DNA from 3 places in the Mesorhizobium sp. M1273 genome. Region 2 is predicted to be linked to each of the others. Evidence: predicted binding sites of a transcription regulator. Region 2 holds the regulator's gene; each other region holds the start of a gene.
What was found. Region 2 encodes PhoB, which activates phosphate uptake and scavenging genes when phosphate is short. Its sites were predicted from a motif close to TGTCATNNANCTGTCAT; they were not measured.

Region 1: a site for PhoB is predicted at 3,570-3,586, ahead of phnC (phosphonate ABC transporter ATP-binding protein). Genes of this name have one in related genera too.
Region 3: a site for PhoB is predicted at 1,810-1,826, ahead of NKH30_RS14995 (BtaA family protein). Genes of this name have one in related genera too.

The regions. Positions count from the first base shown of each region.
Region 1 covers NZ_JAMYLV010000004.1:268,389-276,015, reverse strand. Annotated here, with positions in the region: gene phnE (phosphonate ABC transporter, permease protein PhnE) at 1-457, opposite strand, end outside; gene phnE (phosphonate ABC transporter, permease protein PhnE) at 525-1,481, opposite strand; gene phnD (phosphonate ABC transporter substrate-binding protein) at 1,641-2,549, opposite strand; gene phnC (phosphonate ABC transporter ATP-binding protein) at 2,640-3,488, opposite strand; gene NKH30_RS07240 (DapH/DapD/GlmU-related protein) at 3,723-4,340, opposite strand; gene phnL (phosphonate C-P lyase system protein PhnL) at 4,337-5,044, opposite strand; gene phnK (phosphonate C-P lyase system protein PhnK) at 5,220-5,996, opposite strand; gene NKH30_RS07225 (alpha-D-ribose 1-methylphosphonate 5-phosphate C-P-lyase PhnJ) at 5,993-6,904, opposite strand; gene NKH30_RS07220 (carbon-phosphorus lyase complex subunit) at 6,901-7,627, opposite strand, start outside.
Region 2 covers NZ_JAMYLV010000005.1:189,556-197,182, reverse strand. Annotated here, with positions in the region: gene NKH30_RS08395 (sugar ABC transporter permease) at 1-472, opposite strand, end outside; gene xylF (D-xylose ABC transporter substrate-binding protein) at 614-1,654, opposite strand; gene NKH30_RS08385 (ROK family protein) at 1,940-3,184, shown strand; gene phoB (phosphate regulon transcriptional regulator PhoB) at 3,194-3,883, opposite strand; gene phoU (phosphate signaling complex protein PhoU) at 3,900-4,607, opposite strand; gene pstB (phosphate ABC transporter ATP-binding protein PstB) at 4,640-5,443, opposite strand; gene pstA (phosphate ABC transporter permease PstA) at 5,440-6,291, opposite strand; gene pstC (phosphate ABC transporter permease subunit PstC) at 6,295-7,284, opposite strand; gene pstS (phosphate ABC transporter substrate-binding protein PstS) at 7,344-7,627, opposite strand, start outside.
Region 3 covers NZ_JAMYLV010000012.1:31,532-39,158, forward strand. Annotated here, with positions in the region: gene NKH30_RS14990 (class I SAM-dependent methyltransferase) at 1-516, opposite strand, end outside; gene NKH30_RS14995 (BtaA family protein) at 516-1,760, opposite strand; gene NKH30_RS15000 (hydantoinase B/oxoprolinase family protein) at 2,759-6,658, opposite strand; gene NKH30_RS15005 (hypothetical protein) at 6,841-7,047, shown strand; gene NKH30_RS15010 (TerB family tellurite resistance protein) at 7,245-7,627, shown strand, end outside.

The sequences.
Region 1 (7,627 bases), on a different contig from region 2:
GGCCGGATATTACCGGTTTGCCGCTGGCCAACGACATCGGCACCGCCTGGCCATTGGCGACAAGCGTCGCTTCGGCCTTGTCGAAGGTGACCGATTTGGCCCGGCCGTCGATCAGGACGGTGTAGGAGCCGTTGGCGTTGGTGATGACCCAATCGGGATGCGGGTCTTCGCCGAGCGCCGAAAAACGCGGATATCTGGGTGTGATCTGAGGCTGGTCGAGACGGAATTCCGGCTGCAGATCGTAGCTGATCCATTGCGTCAGGAAGAGCGGCAGGCGCTCCCAGTGCGATTCCCTCAGCACTTGCGGCAGGCTGAAGAACCACAAGGCGTAGAGGAGATAGAGCAGGATGCCGGTGAACAGGACCAGCGGGCCGAAGCGTTTGTACAAGGGCCGCCGGAACACTTGGGGGAAGCGCTCCTCGATCGACCGCATTTCATCGGCGGTCATTGCGGCCATGGGCAGTCTTCTTGTTGATTTGCCATGATCTTTTCCAAAAACGGGAATCCACTTTTTGGGATCATGGTCAGGCACCCATCATGAATGCCTGCTCGCCGACGAGCTTGCGGCGTAGCCAGGCGGAAAACTGGTCGACGAGGAAGATCGTCGTGAACAGCAGCAGCACCAATGCCAGCGTCTTGGCGCCGAAGCCGCGCGAGATGGAGAGCTTCAGTTCCTCGCCGATGCCGCCACCGCCGACCGCGCCGATAATGGTCGAGATACGCACATTGATCTCGATCCTGAGCAGCGTGTAGGACATGAAATTGGGCAGCACTTGCGGCAGGCCGGCAAAGCGCACGCGCTCGAACCAGTTGGCGCCGACCGCGCGCAGGCCTTCTTCGGCGCGCATGTCGATGTTTTCGTTGATCTCGTAGAAGAGCTTGCCGAGGGCGCCGATGGAATGCAGGCCGATGGCGATGATGGCTGCGACCGGGCCGGTCGAGAGGATGGCTGCGAACAGGCCGGCAATGACGATCTCGGGGAAGGCGCGAAGCAGTTCCATGAAGCGCTTGACAACGAGCCTGAGCATCGGACTGGGCGTCAAGTTGCGCGCGGCGATGAAGGAAAAGGGCACCGCAAAGACAAAGCCGATGAAAGTGGAAACCAGCGCCACGTTAAGCGTGGTGAGCATCAGCTCGAAATATTCGGGTAGATAAAAGCCGCCCCAGAGATAGACGCGGCCAAGCGGGAAGTTGAACTCTTGGCTGCCCTTGTCATGCGGCGATGCGATGTCGAACAGCGCCCGCCAGACGTCGTTCCAATCCTTGGGAACAAGCCAACTAAGGAAATCCAGTATGTGCGGCAGCCGGTCGAAGAAATGTCCGGCATTGGCCTCGTCGGCGAACCACATGGCTGTGCACATGGCGACAAGCAGTGAGCCGATGCCGAGCGCCGTGTAGAACCGGCGCAAGGACGTCTGGCGTCGCCAGGCGTCTGCTGCCTGCCGGACCGCGTCTGAACGAATTGTAGCGGCGAAGGTCATACGGGGTCACGAGCGGACACACAAAAAGGGCGGCGACCGCATCGGCCCGAAAGTCGACTTTCGGAAAGCACGATGCGGCATCTAAGTGTTAGAGCGTACTTTGTGCGTCCAAGTGGACGCACGTCGCTCTAATGGACGCCGTCCTTTTCGCAATTGTCGTCAGCCGCCGATCGCGGCTTTGCGGGCTTCGACGATGACGCTGTAGAAGTCCGGCTTCACCGGAACATAGCCGGTGAAATCGCCGCCTTCGATGGCCTCGAAGCAAGGCTTGTCCTTGGCCGGCAGGCCGGTGAAGAAGTTGGCGAGCTTGGCGCTCATGTCGCCGCCGAGTGCGGTGCGCACGACCAGCGGGCCGTTCGGGATCAAGCCGGAGCGCCAGACTTCAACGAAATCGTTGGGGTCCACGGCGCCCTTGGCGACTTCCTTGTGGAAGGTGCCGGAGGTGTAGCCGTTCTTGAAGTCGCCGATGCCCGAGGAGTCGTCAACCGCAACATCGACCTTGCCGTCGCGAACCGCGAGAAGGTTGTTCTCGTGGCCGCCATTGAACTGGGTCGAGGCGAAGAAGGTTTCGTTCGAAGCGCCGGTGTCCTTCGGGATCTGGGTCAGCGGGATCAGGTAGCCGGAGGTCGAATCCGGGTCGGCATAGCCGAGCTTCTTGCCCTTGGCCGACTTGATGTCGGTGATGCCGGACGACTTCAGCGCAAGGCCGATCGAATAATAGCCGGTCGCGCCGTCGGTCTGCTGGGTGGTGAGGATCGGGGTCACGGCGTTCGGATCCTTGAGGTAGACGCTGGCATAGCCCGACGCGCCAAGCTCTGCGAAATCGAGCGTGCCGCCGAGCAGGCCCTGGATAACGCCGTCATAGTCGGCGGCCGGGAACAGCGAGACCTTCTCGAAGCCGAATTCGGACTTCAGGTGATCGGCGAGGCACTGAAAGTTGCGCAGCCGGTCCGCTTCGTTTTCACCGCCAAGGATGCCGATGCGGAATTCCTTGATATCCTGGGCGTGAGCGGCGCTTGCCGCGATGGCGAGCAATGAAACGGCGCCAAAAACCATCTTCCTGAACATTATCTCTCTCCTGTTGGTCCCGGCCTCGCGCCGGTAGCGTTCGAATTTTTTGACAGGTGCCTTTGACGCGGGCGGGCGATCAGGCCGTTCTCAATATCCCGGGAATGCGGGCTCGAGCGGTCCGGCGGATGCAGCGATTTTCTGTTTGATGGCGACACTGGTGGAGGTGATGGCCTCGGAGATTTCGCCGCCATTGCTGTCGGCGCCGTAGACCATGCGCACGGCCTCGCGGTTGAGGGCTTCAGGCGGGCCGTCGAAGACGACCTTGCCGGCGGCCATGCCGATGATGCGGTTGCAGTAGGTGCGGGCCGTATCCAGCGTATGCAGATTTGTGATGACGGTGATGCCCTCGCGCAAATTGATATCCTGCAGCGAATCCATCACCACCTTGGCGTTGAGCGGATCGAGCGAGGCAATCGGCTCATCCGCCAGCAACACCTTCGGCTGCTGCATCATGGCGCGCGCAATCGCAACGCGCTGCTGCTGGCCGCCGGAAAGCGTGCCGGCCGGCTGCAGGGCGGTGCGGGCGATGTCGAGGCGCTCGAGGGCTGCAACCGCCTCGGCGCATTCACCGCGGGAGAACATGCCAAATAGGTTGGACACGGTCGAACGGTGATTGAGCCGGCCGAGCAGCACATTGGTCAGCACATCGAGGCGCGGCACCAGGTTGAACTGCTGGAAGATCATGGCGCAGTCGCGCTGCCATCGCCGGAGCGGTGAGCCGCGCAACCCGGAGACCTCGACGCCGTTGAACAGGATGGAGCCCTGGCTGGGATCGATGAGGCGGTTAATCATGCGCAGCAGCGTCGATTTGCCGGCGCCGGAGCGGCCAATGATGCCGACCATCTGGCCTTGCGGAATCGCGATGTGAACATTGCTGACGGCGGTGTTCTTGCCGAACCGGCGGGTGACGCCGCGGATTTCGAGCGTAGCTGACATGGTGCAGGCTCCAGTCCAATCGCAATTGAAGGTCTGTTTACCCTGGCTAGCGCAGCCGCATGAACCTGCGGTGTCGGAACGATGTCAGTTTTGTTACTGCCCACAGCCTGGAGCGGGGCGGGATCAACTCGGCGCGAGAAGCTCGAATGGTGAATGGTGATAAGAACGGCTTCCCTGAGCCTCGAAACCTGTCCGCTGCCCCCATTCACATTCACCATTCACCATTCACGACCCTCAGCCGCCATATTTCTCCAGAAACGCCTCCGCCGACAATTCCCGAAAATCGTCGAGCGCGGCGCGCAGCCTTGCATGGTCCCAGTCCCACCAGGCGAGCGCCTGGTAGCGCTCCGCGGTGCGGCGGTCGAAGCGTTCGCGGATCGGCTTGGCCGGCACGCCGGCGACGACGGTGTAGGGCGCGACGTCCTTCGACACCACCGCGCCGGCACCGACCGCAGCGCCATCGCCGACGGTGACGCCGGGCAGGATGGTCGAGCCGTGGCCGAGCCAGGTGTCGTGGCCGATGGTGACGCGTTTGGCGCGGCGCTTGGCGAAGAATTCGCTCTCGTGCTCGGCGTCGTCCCAATAATCCGAGGCGCGATAGGTGAAATGGTGCAGCGTCGGCCGCCAGGTCGGATGGTTGGTAGCGTTGATGCGCACGCTTGCGGCGATGTTGGCGAATTTGCCGATCGTTGCGCACCAGACGCCGCAGTCCTGCATCATGTAGGAATAGTCGCCGAGCGTGCTTTCGGAAACCCGGCAGCGCTCGGCGATCTCGGTCCAGCGGCCAAGCGTCGAGTTCTCGACTTCCGCCGTCTCGTGGATCAGCGGCGCCTCCGACAGTTTCCTGGTCATGCGGCAATTTTTCCGGCGGCGAAGGCGGTCACGTCGATGATACGGTCGGCCACCGCCTCACGCACGTCGTGATCGTGGAAGATGCCGAGCAAAGCGACGCCCGCCGCCTTCTTGGTGGCGATCAGGGAAATCACCAAATCGCGGTTCCTGGCGTCGAGCGAAGCGGTCGGCTCGTCGAGCAGCAGGATCGGGTGCTCGGTGATGAAGCCGCGCGCGATGTTGACGCGCTGCTGTTCACCGCCGGAGAACGTCGCCGGCGGCAGCGCCCAGAGCTTTTCCGGCAGGTTGAGCTGCGCCAGCAAGGCACGTGCCTTGCCGTGCGCGACCTCGCGCTCCTCGCCGCGCTCGACCAGCGGTTCGGCCACGACATCGAGCGCAGGGACACGCGGCACGGTGCGCAGGAACTGGCTGACATAGCCGATGGTAAGCCGGCGCACGGCAAGCACGGTGCGCGGGCTGGCCGAGGCGAGATCGATGAGCCCGCCCTCGTGCTGGACGATGATCTGGCCTTCGTCGGCGGCATAATTGCCGTAGAGCATCTTCAGGATCGAGCTCTTGCCGGCGCCGGACGGGCCGCCGAGCACGGCGCATTCGCCGGCCCTGATCGCGAACGAGACACCAGCGACCACCGGCAGTTTGATGCCGTCGCGCAGATGCATGGTGAAGCTCTTCGCGACATCGGAGACAACGAGCGGGGTTGCCATCAGAGGGTTCTCCAATCGTCATTCGTCTGCGGGCCGGAGTACCCCCACCCGGACCTTCGGTCCGACCTCCCCACAAGGGGGAGGTAGGGCGCCGGCGTTTTACCCTCCCCCTTGTGGGGAGGGTCGCTGCGAAGCAGCGGGGTGGGGGTAGGTGCCAGGCAAATGCGTTCCATCGTCACACCTGCAGGATCGAGGAGACAAGCAACTGGGTATAGGGCGCGCGCGGATCGTCGAGGACGCGGTCCGTGAGGCCGCTTTCGACGACGCGGCCGTCCTTCATCACCATCATGCGCTGCGACAGCAGACGTGCCACTGCAAGGTCGTGGGTGACGACGATGGCCGCCAGGCCCAGATCGGTGACCAGGCCGCGCAACAGATCGAGCAGGCGCGCCTGCACCGAGACGTCGAGGCCGCCGGTTGGCTCGTCCATGAACACCAGCCGCGGCCCGGTGACGAGGTTGCGGGCGATCTGCAGGCGCTGGCGCATGCCTCCGGAAAAGGCGCGCGGCTCGTCGTCGATGCGGTCTTCGTCGATCTCGACACGAGACAACCAATCGACCGCCGTTTCGCGGATCCTGCCATAGTGACGGTCGCCGACCGCCATCAGCCGCTCGCCGACATTGGCGCCGGCCGACACCGTCATGCGCAGCCCGTCGGCCGGGTTCTGATGGACAAAACCCCAATCGGTGCGCATCAGGAAGCGGCGCTCGGCCTCGCTCATGCGGTAGAGTTCGCGAAACTGGCCGTCGCGCATCCGGTAGCTGGCGGTGCCGGAGCTCGGCAGCAGTCGAGTTGACAGGCAGTTGAGCAAAGTCGTCTTGCCGGAACCGGATTCGCCGACCACCGCCAGCACTTCGCCCGGCCAGAGGTCAAAAGTGACGTTCTCGCAGCCGACGCGCGAGCCGTAGAATTTGGACAGCGCCGAAACGCGCAGCAGCGGTTCGTCTGTCATTGCGCCGGCTCCGTTTTTTCTGGGGCAAGATGGGTCTCGGGCGCGAGATGGCCGCAGTGGCCTTCCGCGCGCCGCTTCTCGCAATGATCGGTATCGGAGCAGACGAACATGTGGCCGCCATGGTCGTCGAGGATGACCTCGTCGAGATAGACGTTCTCGGCCGCGCACAGCGCGCAGGGCTGGTCGAAGATCTGCACCTCGAACGGATGGTCCTCGAAATCGAGGCTGACCACATCGGTGAAGGGCGGCAGCGCGTAGATGCGCTTTTCGCGGCCGGCGCCGAACAATTGCAAAGCCGGCGAACGGTGCATCTTCGGATTGTCGAATTTCGGCGTCGGCGAGGGATCCATCACATAGCGGCCCTCAACCTTGACCGGGTAGGCGTAGGTGGTGGCGATGCGGCCGTGCCTGGCGATGTCCTCGTAGAGCTTCACATGCATAAGGCCGTATTCCTCCAGCGCATGCATTTTGCGCGTCTCCGTTTCCCGCGGCTCGAGGAAGCGCAGCGGCTCGGGGATCGGCACCTGGTAGACCAGCACCTGACCGGCACTCAGCGGATATTCAGGGATGCGGTGGCGGGTCTGGATGATGGTCGCCTTGGCCGTCTCGGTGGTGACGGCGACATTGGCGACCTTCTTGAAGAAGGCGCGGATCGAAACCGCATTGGTGGTGTCGTCGGCGCCCTGGTCAATGACCTTGAGCACATCGTCCGGGCCAATGATCGAAGCGGTGACCTGGACGCCGCCGGTGCCCCAGCCATAGGGCATCGGCATTTCGCGCGAGGCGAACGGCACCTGATAGCCGGGGATGGCGATGCCCTTGAGGATCGCCCGACGGATCATCCGCTTGGTCTGTTCGTCAAGATAGGCGAAGTTGTAGGTGGCGATGTCCGCTGGTTGTGCACTCATTCCGCTGCCTGCCTCTTTTCTTCGGCCTTGCCGGCATTTTCGCGGGCATCATGCTCGGCGCGCATGCGGCGCACGAGGTCGAGTTCGGCCTGGAAGTCGACATAATGCGGCAGCTTCAGATGCTCGACGAAGCCGGTCGCCTGGACATTGTCGGAATGCGAGATGACGAACTCCTCGTCCTGCGCGGCGGCGATGACATCCTCACCCAACTCCGAGGCGCGCAGCGCGCGGTCGCATAGCGCCATGGCCATCGCCTTGCGCTCGCTCTGGCCGAAGACGAGGCCGTAGCCGCGGGTGAATTGCGGCGGCGCCTTGGCCGAGCCCTTGAACTGGTTGACCATCTGGCATTCGGTGACGCGGATGCTGCCGAGCGGTACCGCAAAGGGCAGTTCCGGCACGTCCAGTTCCAGTTCGACCTCGCCGATGCGAACCTCGCCGACGAAGGGATGGTTGCGCGCGTAGCCGCGCTGGGTGGAATAGCCGAGCGCCAGCAGAAACCCCTCGTCGCCGCGCGACAGCGCCTGCAGGCGGATGTCACGCGCCATCGGGAATTCGAGCGGCTCGCGGGTGATGTCGCCGGGGACATGATCGCCGGGCATGTCGCCGTCGGGCTCGATCAGGCCTTCGCGGGCGAGGATGGCCGAGACGCGCGGCATCGCTTCCGCCTCGCCGGCACGCTGTTCCGGCTCGGCGACTTCGCCGCCGGCGGCAAGCTCGGGATCG
Region 2 (7,627 bases):
ACGCTCCGATCAGAAGGCCAAGCGCCAGGCCGATGGCCAGTGCCAGGATCCAGATCCAGGGATTGCCTAATTGCAGACCGATCATTCGCACCAGGAAATGCACCTGCGCAAAGCCCATGACCACGCCGATCAGGCCTTCGGCGGAACCGACCGACAGGTCGATATTGCGCATGACGATAACCAGCACCATTCCGGCAGCCATTATGGCCACGGCGGAAGTCTGCACCGACAGGTTCCAGAGATTGCGTGGCGTCAGGAAGGTCCGGCTGTCGAAGTCGAACGGATTGACGCCGAGCCGTACGCTGGAAACGACATGCAGGCCGACCCAGATGACCAGCAGCGCGCCGACCATGCCGAGCATGCGCGTGTCGAGTTCGGTTGCCTTGAGAAATCGGGCAACGATGCCGAGCTCGGATTCCCGTGCCCGGTCTGCCGTGTTGTCGACCGGCGTGTTGGACGTCGTGTCGGTCATGATGTTTCTCCCGCCGGGTTGCCGTCTGTCGCGGATGCCGGAAGCAGCCTAGAAGTTATCCGCCGGAAGCGGAAAAACAACTCTTGTTGAAAAACGCCGCGGCGAGCGGCCGCGGCGTTCGGACTTCTCGGAAACGTCGGCTCAGTTGCAGACTGCAACAGTGCCAGCCGTCACGCCGGCGCAGACCTCTTCTTTCTTGATCCAGCCGGCGTCGATGACGACGTTGAGGTTGTCCTTGGTGATGGCGACCGGGGTCAGGAACAGCGACTTGACGGCATTGCCGCCGGGCGTGGTGAAATCCTTCACGCCGGCAATGTCGGTCATCTGCTTGCCGTCGGCCAGTTGCGAGGCGATCTCGGCGGCATTCTTGCCGAGCTCGCGCGCATCCTTCCACACCGACACGGTCTGTGTGCCGAGCGCGATGCGGTTCAGCGCGGCGTGGTCGCCGTCCTGGCCCGAAACCGGAACCGATCCGGCCAGCCCTTGCGCTGTCAGCGCGGCGACGACGCCGCCGGCAGTGCCGTCATTGGCCGCGACCACGGCATCGACCTTGTTGTCGTTGGCGGTCAGGAACTGTTCCATGTTCTTCTGAGCGTTGGCCGGCAGCCAGCCGTCGGTATAGGCCTCGCCAACATTCTTGATCTTGCCGCTGTCTATTGCCGCCTTCAGCACCTCCATCGAACCGGCAAACAGGAAATCGGCATTCGGATCGGAACCCGAACCCTTGATGAAGACGTAGTTGCCTTCCGGCTTCACCTTGAAGACTTCCCGGGCCTGCATGCGGCCGACTTCCTTGTTGTCGAAGGTCAGGTAAAAGACGTCCTTGTTCTCGATCAGCCGGTCGTAGCCGACAACCGGAATACCTTCGTCCAGCGCCTTTTGCACGGCCGGCCCGATGGCCGAGGCGTCCTGCGCCAGGATGATCAGTGCGTTGGCGCCCTGCGAGATCAGGCTCTCGACGTCGGTGAGCTGCTTGCCGGGGTTGGACTGTGCGTCGGCGGAAATATACTTGTCGCCTGCGGCCTCGATGGCCGCCTTCATTGCGGCCTCGTCGGTCTTCCAGCGCTCTTCCTGGAAGTTCGACCAGGAAACGCCGATGACCTTGTCTTTAGCCTGCGCCACCGACGCCAGCGCCAGCGTCATGGCGACACCCGCCAGAATGGCGGTCGTGAATTTCTTCATCATATCCTCCCTGCGCCGCGTACGGCGTGACCAATTGGCTCAAAGACCAGCTTAGAAGCTCTAATTTTTTCGAGCCTCGAAAAAATACTGGTCCGATCTCCGGCTGCTGTCAACATCGATTCTGATGGATTTTGATGACTCTGCGAGTTTTTTCGAGCGTCGGAATAAACGATGACAGCGCCACCTGCATCTGACACTATTTGCCTCATCCGACACTATTTGTCGGACATTACCGACGGCTTCCGGTTCATGAGCGGCCGCGGCAACCGGGAGGAAAGCAAAACAATGTCGGTCGGAATCCGCCATGACGATTTGCGCCGGCGCAACCGGGCGATGGTGATCTCGGCGGTGCGCCGGGCCGGCCAGCCATCGCGTACTGAGATCGCAGCTACCACCGGCCTCAGTCATTCGACCATATCGGCGATTTCTTCCGACCTGATACGGGAAGGCATCCTCGCCGAGAGCAAGCCAAGTGAGCCCGTTTCGTTGAAACGCGGTCGTCCGCAAGTCGGCCTCGCCCTCAACCCGGAAGCGGCGGCGGTGCTGACCGTGGTGTTGTCGCTGAATTTCCTTTCGGCCGCCATTATCGACTACACGGGACAGGTGGTCGCCGAGGAACAGCGCCGGCTGGACACGCTGACTATGCCGCGCGACGAGCTGATCCGTGAATGCATGGCCATCGTCCGGCGCCGGCTGCAGGATCCAGATCTTGACGTCCGCAGTGTCGCCCGCATCGCCCTGGCGATTCAGGGCATTACCGACTCCCCTGCACGCGCCATGCTGTGGTCGCCGATCACGCCGCAGACCGACATCGCCTTTGCCGACATGCTGGAGGACGAATTCGGCATCCCGGCAACGGTGGAGAACGACTGCAACATGATGGCGGTGGCTTTGCGCTGGCGCAATCCGGATCGCTATCGCGATGACTTCATCGCCATCCTGCTTTCGCATGGCATCGGCATGGGGCTGGTGCTGAAGGGCGAACTGTTCACCGGGACGCATTCCTCGGGCGGCGAATTTGGCCACATGATCCATCGTCCGGGCGGCGCGCTCTGCCGTTGCGGGCGGCGCGGCTGCATCGAGGCGTATGCCGGCAACTACGCCATCTGGCGCAACGCCAGGCAGATGAGCGAAGACAGCGAACCGGTCGCCGACGTCAGCGACGCCGACATGCGCGCACTGGCGGCCCGGGCGCGCGAGAAAGATGGGCCGGAACGCGAGGCCTACCGCAAGGCCGGCGAAGCGCTGGGTTTCGGTCTCGGCTCGCTGTTCGCGCTGATCGATCCGGCACCGGTCGCGATGGTCGGCGCCAGTGCCGCCGCCTTCGATCTGATCGAGCCGGCCTTGCGGAAGGCAATCGCCCAGACCGCCGGCGGCCAGCATTCAGGCTCGATCTCCTTCGATACAGAGCCGAACGAATTGCCTCTGATCCGCGAAGGCTGCGCGATGCGGGCGTTAAGCTTCGTCGACCAGGAGATTTTCGCGCCGGGCGCGCAAATGAGGCCCAGCGTCAGAAAGAACGTAGCCTGACCAGGCGGGTCAATCTTCCCTGATCGCATAGCCGGCGCCGCGGATGGTGCGGATGACATCCGGCATCCGGCCGTTGTTGACGGCTTTGCGCAGCCGCCCGACATGCACGTCGACGGTGCGTTCGTCGATGTAGATTGTCTCCCCCCAGACATTATCGAGTAACTGGCTGCGCGAGAAGACACGGCCCGGATGCCGCATCATGAACTCGAGCAGCCGGAATTCGGTCGGCCCGAGCCTGATTTCGCTCTTCTTGCGATAGACCCTGTGCGATTCGCGATCGAGCACGATGTCGCCGACCTTCAGCACGCTGGACAGCACTTCCGGCTTGGCGCGCCGCAGCAGCGCCTTGACCCTGGCCATGAATTCCGGTGTCGAAAACGGCTTGACCAGATAGTCGTCGGCGCCGGTCGAAAGACCGCGCACCCGGTCGCTCTCCTCGCCGCGCGCGGTCAGCATGATGATCGGCAGCCGCTCGGTTTCGGGGCGCACCCGCAACCGACGACAGAGCTCGATGCCGGAAACCGCTGGTATCATCCAGTCGAGCACCAAAAGGTCGGGCACATTCTCCTGCAAACGGATCTCGGCTTCGTCGCCGCGTGTCACCACCTCGACCTGGTAGCCTTCGGATTCGAGATTGTAGCGGAGCAGCACACCCAACGGCTCCTCGTCCTCCACCACCATTATGCGTGGTGCGATCATCGGCTGGGCACCCCCATCATGTCACCGGTGCGGACATTGTCGTTTCGTCCTGCTTCGGACGATTGACCGGCAATTGCTCGCCGGTCAGCACATAATACGCATTTTCGGCGATGTTGGTGACATGGTCGCCGATCCGCTCCAGATTCTTGGCGCAGAACAGCAGGTGCGTGCAAGCGGTGATGTTGCGCGGATCTTCCATCATGTAGGTCAACAGCTCGCGGAACACGGACGTGTATTTAACGTCGATGCGCTCGTCGGCGGCACGAAGCTTGGCCAACGCGGCCGCATCGCCTGCAGCATATTCCTCGATGACACCCTGCACCTGGATGAGAACCAGCTGCGCCATCGCGTCGATGGAATGCGACAGGTCCCGCGGCGTGGCGCTGAGGCCGACCGCACTCACGCGCTTGGCGATATTCTTGGCAAGGTCGCCGATGCGTTCGAGGTCGCCCGCCATGCGGATCGCTCCGACCACATGGCGAAGATCGTGGGCCATCGGCTGGCGTTTGGCGATCAGGGTGATGGCGCGGTCGTCCAGTTCGCGTTGACGCGCATCCATGATGGCGTCGTCGGAAACGACGCGTTGCGCCAGCACGTTGTCGGAATTCAACAGCGCCTTGGTCGCCCCGCCGACCATCGAACCGGCGAGGTCGGCCATGTCGCGGATCAGCTTGCTGATCTGCTCGAGATCCTCGTCGAAAGAAGCGACTGTGTGTTCGCCCATGGTCCTGTCCTCATATGCATGATCGGAACGGCTCAGCCGAAGCGGCCAGTGATGTAGTCCTGCGTGCGCTTCTCGCGGGGCGACGTGAAGATCTTCTCGGTCCGGTCGAACTCGACCAGTTCACCCAGATACATGAAGGCCGTCTGGCGCGACACGCGCGCCGCCTGCTGCATGTTGTGGGTGACGATGACGATCGTGTAGTCGGCTTGCAATTCGTCGATCAGTTCCTCGATCTTGGCAGTCGACAGCGGGTCGAGGGCCGAAGCCGGTTCGTCGAGCAGAATGACTTCCGGCTTCACGGCCACGGTGCGGGCGATACAGAGCCGCTGCTGCTGGCCGCCGGATAGGCTCAAGCCGCTGGCGTTGAGCTTGTCCTTGACCTCGCTCCACAGCGCGGCGCGCTTCAACGCCTGTTCGACGCGGCCGTCCATCTCGGACTTGCCGAGGTTCTCGTAGAGCCTGACGCCGAAGGCGATGTTCTCGTAGATCGACATCGGGAACGGCGTCGGCTTCTGGAACACCATGCCGATCTTGGTCCTGAGGAGGTTGAGATCCTGCGACCGGTCGAGAATGTTCTTGCCGTCGAGCAGCACCTGGCCCTCGGCCGTCTGTTTTGGGTAGAGCTCATAGATGCGGTTGAATACACGCAGCAGCGTCGATTTCCCGCAGCCCGAAGGGCCGATGAAGGCCGTGACACTGCGCTCAGGCAGCGACAGGCTGATGTCCTTCAGCGCCTTGCTCTGGCCGTAGTAGAAGTTGAGATTCTTGACCTCGATCTTCGTCTTCTCGGCGACCGTTTCGGCCATCGTCATGTCTGGGGACAACATCTGTGTCATCTGTCCTCTCTGCGTCCGGTAAGGCTGCGGGCGAGGATGCTCAAGCCCAGAACCGTCAGGGTGATTATGAGTGCGCCGGTCCACGCCAGTTGCTGCCATTCCTCGTAAGGGCTGAGAGCGAACTGGAAGATGGTCACCGGCAGGCTGGCCATCGGCGCGTTGATATTGCTGCTCCAGAACTGGTTGTTGAGCGCGGTGAAGAGCAGCGGCGCCGTCTCGCCGGAAATGCGTGCTATCGCCAGCAATATGCCGGTGACGATGCCGGACAATGCGGCGCGGTAGGCGACCGAACGGATCACCACCCAGCGCGGCGCGCCGATCGCGGCACCGGCTTCACGCAACGCGTTCGGCACCAGGTTGAGCATGTCTTCAGTGGTGCGCACGACCACCGGAATGACCAGGATGGCAAGCGCAACGGCGCCGGCAATGGCCGAGAAATGTCCCATTGGCCGCACCATCAGCTCATAGACAAACAAGCCTATGATGATCGACGGCGCCGACAACAGGATGTCGTTGATGAAGCGGACGACGGTGGTGATGCGCGAAAAGCGTCCATACTCGGCCATGTAGGTTCCCGCCAGCACGCCGATCGGCGTGCCGACGACAACGGCGATGATCGTCATCAGCAGGCTGCCCGTGATGGCATTGAGCAAGCCGCCGGCCTCGCCCGGTGGTGGCGTCATCTCGGTGAAGACCGCGAGCGAAAGCCCGGCTGTGCCCTTATAGACCAACGCGCCGAGAATGAGCGCCAGCCAGGCAAGCCCGATGCCGGCGGCGACGACGCAAAGCGCCATCATCACCGAATTCCTGGCTTTGCGGCGGCTGTGGAGCGATGAGGATGTCGACATCGGTCAGGCTCCCGTACGGGCGTCGATCCGCATCAGCATATAGCGGGCGGCGGCGAGGATCAGGAAGGTGATGACGAAGAGGATCAGGCCGAGCGAAACCAGCGAGGAGGTGTAGAGGTCGCCGTCGGCCTCGGTGAATTCATTGGCGATGGTCGCCGAGATCGTCGTGCCCGGCGCGAACAGGGAGGCACTGATGCGATGTGCGTTGCCGATGACGAAAGTCACCGCCATGGTTTCGCCGAGTGCCCGGCCGAGGCCAAGCATGACGCCGCCCATGATACCGATGCGGGTATAGGGAATGACCACGCGCCGGGTCACTTCCCAGGTCGTGCAACCGATGCCATAGGCCGATTCCTTCAGCACCGCCGGCACCGTATCGAAGACGTCCTTGGTGATCGAGGTGATGAAGGGCAGCACCATGATGGCGAGGATCAGCGCCGAGGTCAGAAGGCCGATGCCGTAAGGAGGGCCGGCGAAAAGGCTGGATAGTCCCGGCACGCCGTGGAAGATGTTGATGATGAAGGGCTGTATCGTCGTCTGCAGGAACGGCGCGAACACGAACAGGCCCCAGATGCCGTAGATGATCGAAGGAATGCCGGCCAACAGCTCGACCGCTATGCCGATCGGGCGCCTGAGCGGGCGCGGGCAGAGCTCGGTGAGAAAGACTGCAATGCCGATGCCGATCGGAACCGCGATCAGGATGGCAATGGCCGCCGTCACCAGCGTGCCGTAGATCGGCGCCAGTGCGCCAAATTTTTCCGTAACAGGATTCCAGCTCTCAGTCGTCAGGAAAGAAAAACCGAACGACGACAGCGCCTGCCATGAGCCGGCAAACAGCGAGATCGCGACACCGCCGAGGATGACCAGCACAAGAATTGCGGAAGCGCGGGTAAGTCCGCGGAATATGGCATCTGTGAGCGCGAAGCGCCGCACCGTAGCTTCCCTGGCCCGGGCTGCTGCAGATGATGGCATGGCATCGGAAGCGATGGTCATTGGGTCCTCGCGATTAAAGGCAACAGGGAGGGCGCCATCGACGTCCTCCCTGGAGGAGATTACATAGCCGAGTAGAGCGGCTTGCCGTCGTCGCCGACGACTTCCTTGGCCCACATGGCCTTGACGCTCTCAACCACCTTGTCGGGCATCGGAACGTAGTCCAGCTCGCCGGCCATCTCGTCGCCCTTGTCGTATGCCCAGGCGAAGAATTTGAGCGCTTCGCCGGTGGTCGCCGCATCATCCGGCTTCTTGTAGAGCAGGATCCACGTTGCCGCCGTCATCGGCCAGGACTCGGCGCCCGGCTCGTTGGCGAGGATGACGCCATAGCCCGGCTGCGAGCTCC
Region 3 (7,627 bases), on a different contig from region 2:
CAACAGCTTGCGGAACCAGCTGGGCAAGGCTTCCTGCTGGCCAAAATCGACGACATGCAGCGAGCCGCCCGGTGACAGAGCAGCAAGAGCCGCGGATACCGTCTTTTCCCAGCCGGGGATCATCGACAGCGAATATGAGACAAAGACGCGGTCGAAACTTTCGACGCCGAACAGCGCTTTCGCGTCGAAATTCGTGGCATCGCCGCGCGCCAGCGTGACGCGGCCGGAGAGGCCTTCGCGCGCGAGGGCGGCAGTCGCCGTCTCCAGCATCTCGGCCGAAATATCGAGGCCGAAGAGGCGCGCGCCGGGATAGCGGCGGGCGGCGAGGATGATGTTGCGGCCGGTGCCGCAGCCGAGCTCGAGCACGGTGCCGCCGGCCGGCACATCCAGTCCGGCGATAAGCTGGTCGCGGCCGAGCAGATAGTATTTGCGGGTCAGGTCGTAGATATGACGCTGCCAGCGGTAGACGCCGTCCATCAGCTCGGCATGGCTGGCCGGCAAGTCGGTCGTGCTCATCAGGACCGCTTCACATAGAGATGGAAGCCGCCATAGATGGCCGAGCGGTCGCGCGCCGAAAACTCGCGCGAGGCGTCGTTCTCGTAGCGCCACTGATCGAGCAGCGAATTCGAGACGCGGCCGGGCAGCAGGCTGGGTTCCGCTGCGGTGCGGAAGATGACGCGGGCGCCGGTTGAGGCGGTTCGGGTGATCTCGGCCCACAACCCGTTGAGCTGGTGGTCGGTCATCCAGTCCTGTGCATCGAGCAGCACGAAGCGATCCACCGAGCCGGCATCCTTGCCGGCAAGGAACTCGATCAGATTGGCGTGGTGGATGGCAACGCGATCGACATTGTTGCGGATCGTCTTGTAGTTGCGCTTTTCGAGATAGGCGGGCAGGGCGGCCTCGCTCGGATCAGGGTAGCGGCGGGCGAAAGCCTGCCAGGCGAAATAATTGGTCTTCAGCGGAAAATCGCAGGCGAGCTTTTCCAGTCGTGCCTTCAGCACGCTGGCCATGGTGCCGTCACCCGAGGTGATCAGCGAATCGTACTGGGCCGGCGGAATGCCGAGGCCGAACAGCGAGGCTTTTCGCGAGGTCGCCCATTTCAGCAGCGGTTTTTCGAAGACCGGCGCCAGCTCTTCGTCAAAGAAGCGGCGCTGATCGGCGATGCTCTTGGCGTCCATGATGCCGGCCGGGTCGACGCCGAAGAATTTTGCCGTGCGGTGGCCTATGGCGATGAACAGGCCAAGCAGGCCGGTCTGGTAGAAATTGCGGTCGAACACAGCGATGCGGCGACGGCCGCGCCAGTTGCGGCGCTCCCAATAATGGCGGCTGACCGGGTCGAGATGCGGTGCGATGAAGCGATCGTAGGCCTGTGAATTGTGCCCGGTCTCAGCCGCGCCGAAGAAACGGAACAGGTCGCCCTGCGACGGCAGGTGACGGACGGCTTCGAGCTTCATGCGGTTCAGCGCGATATGGGCAGCGTTGAGGTCGACGGCATCGATCCTTTCCGGCGAGCGGGTGAGATAGGCAAGGATGTTACAGCCGCCGGAGGCAATGGTGACGATGCGGTGGCCCGTCCCGAGCTGCATCGCGTCCATGTCGATTTCGGGGTCTTCCCAGATCTGCGGATAGACGAGGCCGGAGAACAGGAAGGCGAACAGGCGCTCGGAGATGCCGGCTTTCGACAGCGGGCGGTTCTGGTAGACGGCCTTGCCGACTTCCTTGCCGCGGCGAAAAACCAGGTCCCCAGAAATGTCCGTCATGGCAAGGCGATTCCCCGTTTGCTTTGGCGCAAGCCGGTAGCGCAGGGTGATGACAGGCCAGTGACAGCCTGTTGACGCCGGCTCAAGCATTGCTGTGGCGCGCAAAATTAGGTGGTGCCTTGGCACAACCTTACTTGGCAGCGAATTTGGCTGGAAAATCGAGGGCCAGTCGAATCGTAGTTCATGAATCTACGATCAATCCGTAGAGGCAGGCGAGCATCCCCAAATGTCGGTTCCGGTGTCGCAGTTTTCATGAGTTTGTCAGCGGTTGAAACCAAGATAGCCAAATGTATTTGTACAGAAAGTGAGCATCAACCAAAGAGGGCTTGTGCAGAATATGCACCACAGCACGATCACCGTTCGAAACACTTGATCATGAGGGAATGTGAACGGATCGATCTTGGGATGACCTAAGAGTTTTGATAAGGGCGGCACATAATTACCTGTAGCGGCAGCATGCATCGTCTTAGAAAAATGTTTCCATCTTAGAAAAATGAAGCAAGCCCAAAATGCAGGAAAAAGCGTCAGTGCGAATATCATCTTTAGCGGTATGGGTTGCCCGCCGTGAATGATCCACCCAGGGCAACTACTTCGCGCTGGGTCGACCAGCGAAAAGATGAAGGCCTCCACAACAACTCCCAAAAAACAGACTATAGCTCCCCACTTAGCAACCCTTCGACAGAAATCTGGATCATAGTTCGGGAGGCGCGTATACTCATCCATATGGGTGCTAAGTCCTCATCGGTCCTGGAAGTCTTTGGTATAGAATGGCGAAGCTGCTCTTCGCCCTTGAGGGTTTGATCCGCCCGCCGACATCGAAATTGCGCCCGCAACCCTTTTTGGCCCACGGTCGGTTTGGTCCCGCCGGATCGCTCTCAGCCCCCTGCTTTCCATAGGCCCCCTGCTTTCCATAGCTTGCGCAATCGTGCCCGCCGTTTTCCCACCTTGCCCTGCCTAGGCGGCCGATATCATCTTATCTTGCGCGTTACACTTGCGCGTTACGACTTGCCAAATCCACCTGGGGTCGGCGTCGTCACGATGACCGCCTCGCCAGCGTCGAGGATGGTCTGATCGCAGGCTTTCAGCGTCTCGATCGCGCCGGTCTTGCGGCGGACCTTGGTCGAACCGGCCTCGCCATCGCCGCCTCCGTCCAGTCCCCGCGGCGGGCGGTTGCGATGCGAGGACAGGATCGCGCATTCCATTTTTTCGAGGAAGCGGATAGTGCGCCTGGTGCCGTCGCCGGCATTCCATTTGCCTTCGCCGCCGGAGCCTTCGCGGATATGAAAATCCTCCAGCAATACCGGGAAACGCAGTTCCAGCACTTCTGGATCGGTCAGGCGCGAATTGGTCATATGGGTGTGGACGCCGGAGGTGCCGGCAAAACCGCGGCCGTCGTTCATCCGGCCAGCCGGCGAGCCCGAGCAGATCGTCTCGTAATACTGGTACTGCTTGTTGCCGAAGGTGAGATTGTTCATCGTGCCTTGCGCATTGGCCATCGCGCCCATGGCGCCGAACAGCGCGTTGGTGACGTGCTGCGAGGTCTCGACATTACCGGCGACGACCGCCGCGGGATAGGCGGGCTTCAGCATCGAGCCGTCGGGAATGATGATGTTGATCGGCCGCAGACATCCGGCATTCATCGGAATGTTGTCTTCGACCATGACGCGGAAGGCATAAAGCACAGCGGCTCGGGCGACTGGCTCTGGCGCATTGAAATTGTTCTTCATCACCGGCGACGTTCCGGTGAAGTCGACGGTCGCTTCGCGCTTCCGCCGGTCGACCGATATCTTCACCTTGATCATTTGGCCGGTGTCGGTCGGGTATTCGTATTCGGAACTGTCGGGCAGCCGCTCCAGAACGCGGCGCACGCTTTCGGCGGCATTGTCCTGGACATGGCCCATATAGGCTTCGACCACATTGAGGCCGAAATGGGCGACCATCTTGCGCAGCTCGGCGACGCCCTTTTCGTTCGCGGCGATCTGCGCCTTGAGGTCGGCGATGTTCTGGTGCGGATTGCGCGCCGGGTAGGGGTGGTCGGTGAGCAGCGTCTCCAGGTCCTTCTCGCGGAACCGGCCGCGATCGACGATGCGGAAATTGTCAAACAGCACGCCTTCCTCGTCGACGGTTGTGGCAAGCGGCGTCATCGAGCCGGGCGCGGTGCCGCCGATGTCGGCATGATGGCCACGCGAGGCGACGTAGAAGAGGATCTCCTCCCCCGTCGAGGGGGAGGTGGCGGCGAAGCCGCCGGAGGGGGTCGTTGCGGCAGTGCTCGACGCACTTGTGGTGCCTTCTGCGAGGACCCCACCCGGCCGCTTCGCGGCCACCCTCCCCTCAAGGGGGAGGGAAAACACCGGCGTCACCACTGTGATATCAGGCAGATGGGTGCCGCCATTGTAAGGTGCGTTCAGCGCAAAGACGTCGCCGGGATGGATGTCGCCGGAGTTCAACCGGATGATGGTTTCCACCGAGCGGTCCATCGAGCCGAGATGCACCGGCATATGCGGCGCGTTGGCGACCAGCGCGCCATTCCGGTCGAAGACGGCACAGGAGAAGTCGAGGCGCTCCTTGATATTGACCGAATAGGCGGTGTTCTGCAGCGTCACGCCCATCTGCTCGGCGATCGACATGAACAGGTTGTTGAAGACCTCCAGCATCACCGGATCGGCTTCGGTGCCGAGTGCGGCGTGTCGGCGCTTCTTCTCGACGCGCCGCATCAACACGTGATCCTTGGCGGTGATCTCGGCCTGCCAGCCCGGCTCGACGACAATGGTCTGGTTTGGCTCGATGATCAAAGCGGGGCCGGCGATCTTGTTACCAGGCTTCAGCGTTTCGCGAGGGAAAATGCCGGCGTCGCGCCAGACGCCGTCGACAAAGATTTTCCGGTTCCCGGAAGGACTTGCGGCCATGTCTTCAACAACTGAATCGCTTTCGTCGCGGCCGGTGCCGCCGGTATCGGTACCTTCGACGCCGATCGACTCAACGATCATCGGCTTGTCGTCGTAGACGAAACCGAACTGTGCCTTGTGCGCCGATTCGAAGTCCGCCTTGGCCTGCGCAATCGAGCCGTGCCCGAAGTTCACAGGCAGCGCGGTATCGGTGCCGTCGTAGCGGATCTGCAGCACCGGTCTCGAGACGACCGCGTCTTCGCTGATGCCTTGCGCGGCGAGTTCGTCGATGACGGCTTTGCGCAGCGTTGCGATGAGTTCATCGATCGCTGGCCCGGAATTGTCCGCCAGCGGCTTCAGCAGCGCCTGCTGGCGTGACGCAAATACAGAGGATAGGCCGATGCCGTATGCCGAGAGCAGGCCTGAGAAGGGATGGATCAGCACCGCCTCCATGCCGAGCGCATCGGCGACCAGGCAAGCGTGCTGGCCGCCGGCGCCGCCGAAGCAGTTCAGGAGGTATTCGGTGACATCGTAGCCGCGCTGCACCGAAATCTTCTTGATGGCGTTGGCCATGTTTTCGACGGCGATGGTGATGAACCCTTCGGCGACGGTTTCCGGGGAGCGGCCGTCGCCGATCTCGGCGGCAAGGGCCGCGAATTTTTCGCGAACCGTCTGGACGTCGAGCGGTTCGTCCTGGCCCGGTCCAAAAATAGCCGGGAAGAACTCGGGCTGCAGCTTGCCCAGCATGACATTGGCGTCGGTGACGGCCAACGGGCCGCCGCGCCTATAGGCGGCCGGGCCGGGATTGGCGCCGGCCGAATCCGGCCCGGCGCGAAAGCGGCCGGCCTCGTAATGCAGGATCGAGCCGCCGCCTGCAGCGACGGTGTGGATGCGCATCATCGGCGCGCGGATGCGCACGCCGGCGACCTCGGTGTCGAAGGTGCGCTCGTAGTCGCCATCGTAATGGGCGACATCGGTGGAGGTGCCGCCCATGTCGAAGCCTATGACCTTGCCGAAACCGGCGAGTTTTGCCGTCTCGACCATGCCGACGACGCCGCCGGCCGGGCCGGACAACAGCGCATCCTTGCCCTGGAACATGTCGGCGGCGGTGAGGCCGCCCGACGACATCATGAACATGAGGCGAGGAGATTGGCCGATCTCCCCCCCTGTGGGGGAGATGCCCGGCAGGGCAGAGGGGGGCGCCGTAGGGTGCTTTGTGTCATGATTGGCGTCACTAAGATGCTGAGATGCTGGCGGGACAGCGCCCCCGTCTGTCGGCTTCGCCGACATCTCCCCCACGAGGGGGGAGATTGGAGCCACGCCCAGCTCACCGGCAACCCTTTGCACATACCTAGCCAGGATCGGCGACAGGTAGGCGTCGACCACGGTGGTGTCGCCGCGGCCGACCAGCTTGATCAGCGGCGAGACCTCGTGACTGACCGAGACCTGCGAAAATCCGAGTTTTCTGCAGACCTTCGCAACTGCCTTTTCGTGATCGGGATGTTTCCAGGCATGCATGAAGACGATCGCGACCGCATCGATGCCGTCCGCCTTGGCTTGCTCAATAGCCGGGCGTACAGAAGCAATGTCGAGCAGGCGCTCGACACTGCCGTCGGCGCGAACCCTTTCGTCGATCTCGACGACGCGCTCATAGAGCTGTTCGGGAAGGATGATCTGCTTGGCAAAGATATCTGGCCTGGCCTGATAGGCAATCCTCAGCGCATCGCGGAAGCCTTTGGTGATGAGCAGCAGCACACGGTCGCCCTTGCGCTCGAGAAGCGCATTGGTGGCAACCGTGGTGCCCATCTTGACATCGCCGATCAGAGCGGAGGGGATTGGAGCGCCGGGTTGGACGCCGAGCAAATCGCGAATGCCCTGGATGGCAGCGTCGGCATAGGCTTCGGGATTCTCGGACAGCAGCTTGCGCGGGTGCAGCGCGCCTTGCGGGTCACGGCCGATGACATCTGTGAAGGTGCCGCCACGGTCGATCCAGAAATCCCATTTTGCAGTCACTGCGGCGGCTCCCGGGATTTTTCCCTGTTCGATCTGTTAGCTTGCGAGGCCCTAACCGGCAATCGTCAAATGATTGGAATATGTTACAGGCAGAAATGCAACGTTACGAAACTCATGCGCAGCTTACGCATTGTGTCCTCGACCGCCGCCGGTAACGGAGGCGTGATTAGAGGAGAGATATCATGAAGAAACTCATTCTTGCGTCGGTGTCGGCGCTTGCGTTGCTTGGCCTTGCCGCCTGCAGCAACAGCGGCACCGACAACACCACGACGCAGAGCACCAACCCGCCGGCATCCGACCAGACGATGAAACCGGCTGCTCCTGACGCAAACAAGCCTGCCGAGCCGGCTCCGGCTCCGGCGCCTGCGCCGGCTGCTCCGGCTCAGTAGTCAATGTGACAACCAAGGAAAGGCTGGCCTCACAGGCCGGCCTTTCTGCTGCTTACGATACCAGCGCCTGGCGGCCGAGTGCGACGACGTGAGCGCTGGCGCCAGCCGCCTCAGGCATTGCGCCAAATCGATTGGGCCAGCCCCTGCGGCACTGTCTTGGCTTGATAGCGATGGGTGGTTGGTCCTATGAAGCCCCCATGTCGATTTGGGACCGCCTTGGCGACTTCGTCACACGCGTTTCATCTTCAGCGTCGTCAGGCGTCGCCGAAGTGGTCGAGGCCGTGCGCACGGTTTTCTCCGGCGATGCCGATCTGCGCCGGCGCGTCGCCTTCTCGGTGGCGATGATCGCCCTGTCGGCCAAGATGGCCAAGGCAGACGGCATCGTCACGCAAGACGAGGTGCGCGCCTTCCAGGAAATATTCGAGGTGCCGAAGGAACAGAGGCGCAATGTGGCGCGGCTCTACGATTTGGCCAAACGCGACATTGCCGGTTTCGAGACCTATGCCGAGCGGATGGCGCAGCTTTGCGGTTCGGGCCATTCGAACTGCCTGATGCTCGAGGATATACTCGACGGGCTGTT